2 linked regions of the Kineosporia succinea genome follow. The protein of the gene in region 1 binds, or shares a complex with, the protein of each later gene. Links are inferred from orthologs where the notes say so. Each region holds a gene or a part of one and is shown in the gene's direction. Other genes may lie near its edges. The genes, in order: J2S57_RS20625 and smc.

Evidence for each region.
Region 2: the proteins of J2S57_RS20625 (region 1) and smc are in contact, whole or in part, in a crystal structure (PDB 3ZGX), measured with the Bacillus subtilis proteins. The link is inferred for Kineosporia succinea from one-to-one orthologs.

What each region holds. Positions count from the first base shown.
Region 1 is NZ_JAUSQZ010000001.1:4,746,586-4,749,857, forward strand. Bases 301-3,272 are described here. They hold J2S57_RS20625 (segregation and condensation protein A), read left to right. Parts: upstream 301-1,256; coding sequence 1,257-2,288; downstream 2,289-3,272. Other genes in these bases: J2S57_RS20620 (ParA family protein), read left to right, coding at 458-1,273; scpB (SMC-Scp complex subunit ScpB), read left to right, coding at 2,332-3,003; J2S57_RS20635 (pseudouridine synthase), read left to right, coding at 3,000-3,272. Also shown: site-specific tyrosine recombinase XerD, read left to right, coding at 1-186. UniProt on the Bacillus subtilis protein: Participates in chromosomal partition during cell division. May act via the formation of a condensin-like complex containing Smc and ScpB that pull DNA away from mid-cell into both cell halves.
Region 2 is NZ_JAUSQZ010000001.1:561,347-566,050, reverse strand. The notes cover bases 20-4,423. They hold smc (chromosome segregation protein SMC), read left to right. Parts: upstream 20-356; coding sequence 357-4,223; downstream 4,224-4,423. Other genes in these bases: J2S57_RS02565 (hypothetical protein), read right to left, coding at 20-210. In the rest of the region: more of J2S57_RS02565, read right to left, coding at 1-19; J2S57_RS02555 (histone H1-like repetitive region-containing protein), read left to right, coding at 4,647-4,704. UniProt on the Bacillus subtilis protein: Required for chromosome condensation and partitioning.

The sequences.
Region 1 (3,272 bases):
GTGTCTCCGCACACACTTCGGCACTCGTTCGCCACCCACCTGCTCGAGGGTGGCGCCGACGTCCGCGTGGTGCAGGAGTTGCTCGGACACGCCTCCGTCACCACCACTCAGCTCTACACCCGTGTTACTGCAGACACGCTGCGTGAGGTATATGTAGCCGCGCACCCCCGAGCACTCAGGGCCTAACCAGCGCACATAGCGCGGAACTCGGCTTGAGTACCAGACGACGCGCCGACTAGCCTCGCGAGGTCTAGTCCGGCAACGCGCGAGGATGGACATCGACGATCTGCCCGGTGTCATGTCCCGATGTCGGCCCACCGTCGACTAGCGCAACCGAGGAGACGACGTGACGAACAACACGACCGCTGCGGCTATGTCGAACATAGCCGTCGAGCGGGGAGGCGGCGACGGCCTGCTGCTGGTGAGTTCCGGCGGCGACGGCCCCACCGGTCGCCCGATGCCGTCGTTCCCGAATCCGGATCCGCTCACCGCCCACGGCCCCGCGCGCATCATCGCGATGTGCAACCAGAAGGGCGGCGTCGGCAAGACCACGTCGACGATCAACCTCGGGGCCGCGCTCGCCGAGTACGGCCGTCGCGTGCTCCTCGTGGACTTCGATCCGCAGGGTGCCCTGTCGGTGGGACTGGGCATCAACCCGCACGAGCTCGACAAGACGATCTACAACGTCCTGATGGACCGCTCGACCGACGTGCGTGAGGTCATCCGGCCGACCGAGATCGAGGACCTCGACCTGCTGCCGGCCAACATCGACCTGTCGGCGGCCGAGGTGCAGCTGGTCAGCGAGGTGGCCCGGGAGACCGTGCTGAGCCGCGCCCTGCGTCCGGTGCTCGACGACTACGACGTGGTGCTCATCGACTGCCAGCCCTCGCTGGGTCTGCTCACGATCAACGCCCTCACCGCCTCGCACGGCGTCGTGATCCCGCTGGAGTGCGAGTTCTTCGCCCTGCGCGGTGTGGCGCTGCTGGTCGAGACGATCGAGAAGGTGAAAGACCGGCTGAACCCCGGCCTCGAGGTCGACGGCATCCTGGCCACCATGTACGACCCCCGCACCCTGCACAGCCGGGAGGTCGTCTCGCGCGTGGTCGAGGCGTTCGGCGACCGGGTGTTCCACACCGTCATCGGCCGCACCGTGAAGTTCCCCGACGCCTCGGTCGCCGCCGAGCCGATCACCACCTACGCCTCGTCGCACGCGGGTGCCTACGCCTACCGCCTCCTGGCCCGTGAACTGATCGCCCGTGGCGACGCAGCCTGAACTGAACAGACAGTCAAGGGAGGACGACGTCGCCCCGTCGGTGCCGCTGACGTCCGGGGAGACCGAGGCGACCCGACCGGTCGAGCCGACCGGCACGTCCTCAAGCCCTGAAAGCACTGAAGGCCCTGCGGAGAGCCTGGAGACGCCCGGCGGCGTGCTGCCCGGCCGCAGCAGCGGCTTCGAGGTGCACCTCGACAACTTCGACGGACCCTTCGACCTGCTGCTCGGGCTGATCTCCAAGCACAAGCTGGACGTCACCGAGATCGCGATCTCGCAGGTCACCGACGACTTCCTGGCCTACGTGAAGGCCATGGGCTCGGAGTGGGACCTCGGCGAGGTGAGTGAGTTCCTGCTGGTAGCCGCCACGCTGCTCGACCTGAAGGCCGCGCGTCTGCTGCCCGCCGCCGAGGTCGAGGACGACGAGGACCTGGCCCTGCTCGAGGCCCGTGACCTGCTGTTCGCCCGGCTGCTGCAGTACCGCGCGTTCAAGGACGTGGCCTCGACCCTGGCCCAGCACATCGAGACCGAGACCCGCCGGGCGCCGCGCGACGTGGCGATCGAGGAACACCTCACCAGGGTCCTGCCCGAACTCGTGCTGGGCCTGACCCCGCTGCAGTTCGCCGAGATCGCGGCCAAGGCGCTGACCCCGAAGGAGCCGCCCAAGGTCCGGCTCGACCACCTGCACAACCCCGCCGTCAGCGTCCGCGAGCAGGCGGCCCTCATCGTGGGCCGGCTGCGGCAGGTGCAGACGGCGAGCTTCCGCTCCCTGGTCAGCGACGCCGACGGCAAGCTGGTGGTGATCGCCCGGTTCCTGGCCCTGCTGGAGCTCTTCCGCGAGGCGGCCGTGGCGTTCGACCAGGTGTCGCCGCTGGGGGAGCTGACCGTGCGCTGGACCGGGGCCGAGATCGGGGAGATCGACGTCGACGAGTTCGAGGGCGTCGAGGTGGTGACCGAGGCGGAGGCGGACCCCTCCGGATTCGTGACCGAGGAGGACCTGCGCGCGCTGTCGTCATGATCGCTGGTTCGGCGGATGCAGCACGACAGGGCATGATGGACCGGTGAGTGACGAGGAACAGCCCGGGGAGAGCACCGGTGACGGTGCCGGCCCGGCGGTCCCCGTCGCGAGCAAGGGCGAGCGTAAGAGCGGCGAGGTCAGCGAGCTGCCCGATCTCGACGACCTGCCCGGTGGCCCCCGCGCGGCTCTCGAGGCCGTGCTCATGGTGGTCGACACCCCGGTCGAAGAGGTGCAGCTGGCCGCGGCGCTCGACATCACCGTCGATCGCGTGACCGAACTGCTGGCCGGGCTCGTGGCCGAGTACGACAACGATGACCGCGGGTTCGAGCTGCGCCGCGTGGCCGGTGGCTGGCGCATCTACAGCCGCGCGGAATTCTCGCCGGTGCTGGAGCGCTTCGTCCTCGACGGGCAGACCTCGAAACTCAGCCAGGCGGCCCTGGAGACCCTCGCGATCGTGGCCTACCGCCAGCCGGTGAGCCGTGCGCGGGTGTCCGCCGTCCGGGGGGTCAACGTCGACGCGGTGATGCGCACCCTGGTCACCCGCGGGCTCGTCGAAGACGCCGGTAACGATCCCGAGACCGGCGCCACTCTGTACGTCACCACCCAGACCTTCTTGCACAAACTGGGCCTGACCTCGCTGGACGAGCTGCCTTCCCTGGCGCCGTTCCTGCCCGAGATCGATGCCCTCGACGACTTCCCGGCAGGTGTTTCATGACTCCCCCCAAGCCCCGCAAGACCGCTCACCGCGGTCAGACCCCCAAGGTCCCCGGCGCCCGCACCACCGCACGCGGTGGCCGCGACCGCACCGGGGCCCCGGCCGGTTCCCGGCCGCTGCAGCGTGCGCTGCAGGAACCGCAGGTCGACGTGCACGACCCCGACGGCGTGCGGCTGCAGAAGGTGCTGGCCCAGGCCGGCGTCGCGTCGCGCCGCGCCTGTGAGGACCTGATCGAGGCCGGCCGCGTGCAGGTCGACGGCGCCACCGTG
Region 2 (4,704 bases), 4.2 Mb from region 1 along the record:
GAACGTCACGCCGTCGTCGCTGCGGGCGATCGTGACCGCCACCCCGCGACCCTCGTCCAGCGGCCGCCGTACCCGGTACGCCAGCCAGTACACCCCGTCCTGCAGGCAGACGCTCGGGGCACCCGCCCAGAAACCCGGGCCGGAACCTGGCGCTTCGATGCAGACCTGTGACGCGGAGTGATCGGGGACGGTGAAGCCGGACCTGGTCATGTGGGGCTCTTCCTCCGTGCTGCTGAGGTGGGGCGGCCTTCCGGTGGGGGCCAAGTGTGCCAGTCCAGGTTTGTTGTCGTGCGAGTAACACCGGTCGAACGCGGATACCCTGGGGCGGTCCGCATCAGCCGAGGAGCCAGCCGCCCGTGCACCTGAAGACCCTGACCCTGCGCGGGTTCAAGTCGTTCGCGTCGGCCACCACTCTGCGTCTCGAACCGGGCATCACGTGTGTCGTCGGGCCGAACGGGTCGGGCAAGTCCAACGTGGTCGACGCCCTCAGCTGGGTGATGGGTGAGCAGGGCGCCAAGAGCCTGCGCGGCGGCAAGATGGAAGACGTCATCTTCGCCGGCACCTCCGGCCGCCCGCCCCTGGGCCGGGCCGAGGTCGCGCTCACGATCGACAACACCGACGGTGCGCTGCCGATCGACTACACCGAGGTCACGATCTCGCGCACGATGTTCCGCTCCGGTGGTTCCGAGTACGCGATCAACGGCTCCCCGTGCCGCCTGCTCGACATCCAGGAACTGCTGTCCGACTCCGGTATCGGCCGCGAGATGCACGTGATCGTCGGGCAGGGCCAGCTCGACGCGGTGCTCCAGGCCACCCCGGAGGAGCGGCGCGGGTTCATCGAAGAGGCCGCGGGAGTCCTGAAGCACCGCAAGCGCAAAGAGAAGGCGATCCGCAAGCTCGACGCGATGCAGGGCAATCTGCAGCGTCTCGCCGACCTCACCACCGAGATCCGGCGTCAGCTCAAGCCTCTCGGCCGGCAGGCCGAGGTGGCGCGCAAGGCCCAGGTGGTGCAGGCCGACCTGCGCGACGCCAAGGCCCGGCTGCTGGCCGACGACCTGGTCACGCTGACGTCGACGATCGCGGCCGAGATGGCCGACGAGGCGGCGATCACCCAGCGGCGTTCCGAGGTGGAGCAGGAGCTGGCGTCCACACGGGCCCGATTGTCCTCGTTGGAGCTGGCCGCCAGCGCCGCGTCGCCGCAGCTCTCCCGGGCGCAGAACACCTGGTACCAGCTCTCGTCGTTGCGCGAGCGCACGCGGGGCACGAACAGCCTGGCCGCCGACCGGCTCCGGCTGCTGTCCGAGTCCGAGCCCGACGAGCGCCGTGACGGGCGTGACCCCGACGACCTCGAGGCCCAGGCCGCGCTGGTGCGGGAGCAGGAGGAAGAGCTCCAGGCCGAGGTCGAGGGCGCCAACGAGCTGATGCTCACGGCCGAGGACCGGCGTCGCGAGGCCGAGCAGGCCGCTCGCGCCGAGGAGCAGCGGCTGGTCGAGCTGGCCCGGCGCGCGGCCGACCGGCGTGAGCAGCTGGCCCGGCTGGCGGGCAGGGTCGGGGCGGCCCGCAGCACGGTGGACGCGTCGGTGGGCGCGGTGGAGCGGCTGTCGGGCACGATCGCGGACGCTGAGGAGCGGGTGCTCGCGGCCCAGGCGTCGGTGGCGGAGCTGGAGTCGGTCTCGGTCGCCGATCCGGACGATTCGGATGCTGAGCAGGCCGAGGCGCTCCAGGTCGAGGCGGCGTCCGTCTCGGAGCGGATCCTGGCTCAGGAGACCGAGCTGGAGGAGCTGCAGTCCCGGCTCACCGGGCTGAACCGGGAGCTCGAGGGCCTGCGGCACACCGAGCGCGAGGCGCACGGTGAGCGCAAGGAGTGGTCGGCGCGGCGGGACACCCTTGCTCTCGGGCTGCGGCGCAAAGACGGTGCGGGTGCGGTGCTGGCCGCGGGCGACCGGGTGCCCGGGCTGATCGGCTCGCTGGCAGCGGTGCTGGCGGTGGAGCCGGGCTTCGAGACCGCGGTCGCGGCGGCACTGGGGCCGGCGGCCGAGGCGGTCGCGGTGGGAGAGCTGTCCGGGGCCCTGGCTGCGCTCTCGCTGCTGGCCGCGGAAGACGGGGGGCAGGCGGTTCTGGTGCCGGCCTCGGTGACGTCACCGGCCGATTCGGATCCGGACGGCTGGCCCTCGCTGCCGGCCGGGGGCCGCTGGGTGCGGTCGCTGGTGCGCGAGCCCTCGGCTCTGAGGCCGGCCCTGGACCGTCTTCTGCACCGCGTCGCCGTGGTGCCGGATCTCGCCGCCGCCGCCGAGCTGGTGCGCCTGTGGCCCGACGTCCGCGCGGTGACGCCGGGCGGTGAGCTGGTCTCGGCGGCCCTGGTGCGCGGTGGCTCGGCCTCGGCGCCCTCGCCGATCGAGACGCAGGCCGCGGTCGAGCAGGCCGCCGAGCGGGTGGCTCTGGCGGCGGCCACGGCCGAGGAGGCGGGGGCCGCGCTGACGCAGGCCCGCGACCAGCAGCAGACGGTGCAGCAGCAGGTCCGTGATCTGCAGGGTGCGCTCAAGCAGGCCCAGGGCGATCTGCGCCGGGTCGAGAGCCGCATCGGTGAGCTGGAGGGACGCCGGGCCCAGGCCGCGGCGAAGGTCGCCGCCGAACGGGGGCGGCTCGCGGGCACGGCCCGCGCGGCCGAGGCCGAGGTGGAGCGGCTGCGCGACCAGCTCGGGCGCTCCCGGCAGACCGAGGCGGACGCTCGCGAGGCCCTGTTCGAGCTGGAGGCCCAGCTCGAGGCCGCCTCAGAGTCTCTCGAGGCCGAGGACGAGGAGCCGGACACCTCCGAGCGTGACCGGCTGATCGAGGCCACGGCCCGGCTGCGCGGCGAGGAGACCGACGCGCGCCTGGCCCTGCGCACCGCCGAGGAACGGGCCCGCGCGGTGGCCGGCCGGGCCGAGCAGCTGATGCGCCGGGCCGCCGAGGAACGCGCCGCCCGGGCCAAGGCGGTGGCCCGTGAGGAACGGCGCCGGCGGCAGATGCAGATCGCCCGGGCCGTGCTGGCCGGTGGCGAGTACATGCTCGTGCTGCTCGAGAAGACGCTGGCCACGGCCGAGTCGGTGCGGGACCGGCTGGAGGCCGAGCGCGACGCCCGCAACGTCGAGCTCACCACCGTGCGCGAGAGCGAGCAGCGGCTGGCGGCGGAGCAGGCACGGCTGATCGACTCCGCGCACCGCGACGAGGTCGTGCGCACCGAGCAGCGGCTGCGCATCGACGCGTTCCGGCAGCGCAGCGTCGACGAGCTGGGTATGGACCCGGACGTGCTGATCGAGGAGTACGGCCCGCACCAGCTGGTGCCGCCGAGCCTGCTGGCCCCCGGCGACCCGGAGCCGGCCACCCCGCCCGAGCCGAAGCCGTTCGACCGGGCGACCCAGGAGAAGCGGCTGCGCAAGGCCGAGCGGGGCCTGAACCTGCTGGGCACGGTCAACCCGCTGGCCCTGGAGGAGTTCGCGGCGCTCGAGGAACGGCACACGTTCCTCAACAAGCAGCTCGACGACCTCAAGGTGTCACGGCGCGACCTGCTGCAGATCATCGAAGACGTCGACAAGCGGGTCGAGGAGGTCTTCACCGAGGCCTTCAACGACACCGCGCGCGAGTTCGTCGGGGTCTTCCAGCGGCTCTTCCCGGGCGGTGAGGGCAAGCTGATCCTGACCGACCCGTCGAACATGCTCACCACCGGTCTCGACGTCGAGGCCCGGCCGCCGGGCAAGAAGGTCAAGCGGCTCTCGTTGCTGTCCGGTGGCGAGCGCTCGCTGACCGCGGTGGCGCTGCTGGTGTCGATCTTCAAGGCCCGCCCCAGCCCGTTCTACGTGATGGACGAGGTCGAGGCGGCGCTGGACGACGTCAACCTCGGGCGTCTGATCGGGATCTTCGAGGAGCTGCGGGAGTCGTCGCAGCTGATCGTGATCACGCACCAGAAGCGCACCATGGAGGTTGCCGACGCGCTGTACGGCGTGACCATGCGTGGTGACGGTGTGACCACGGTGATCAGTCAGCGGCTGGCGGACGACGAGCCCGAGTCGGGTTCCCGGTCGCGGCGGCGGCCCGCGGGTGAAATGGTGGACGTGGTGGAGCTTCCCGGGACCGGCGCGGCTGCCGGGGTGGCCGGGGACGGCGCGGCTGATCGGGTGATCGATCTTGACGCGGCGGCTGAGGTCTCGGTGACGACGGTGGACGGGCCGGGATCGCCCGGCTGACGTGATCATGACGTCCCGCTGAGGTCGGCATGACATCACCAGGGCCCCCGGGTGCATCCCGGGGGCCTTTTCCCTGACCCGCGACTACTCTTCGATTGTCTTGACCACGGCGAGTTTTCGCTCCCCACCGATAACGACTTCGATGCGCGGGCAGTTCCTGTTGCAGGCTGGGACTTTTCCGGTAGTTGCCCGGGTCGTTCCTGTGACTACTCCAGCCGGGCGAAGATCGACTGCGACCTCGGACACACTCGGCCGACCTGCGGTTGCTCGCGAAAAGGCTTGTTGCGAGGGGCTTTTCAAGGTGCGGGAATGGGCACGAAATCGGCCGGGTGTCCAGTATCGACAGGCAAGAGTGACGCGATCGAAACAATTGGCAGGGCCGTTCCCATTGGGTCGAGACGAAATACCTCGTAACGTAGACATGTGATTGCCGCGATCGTGGGACTGCTGCTCATCCTGGCCATTGCGATCGGATTCCTGT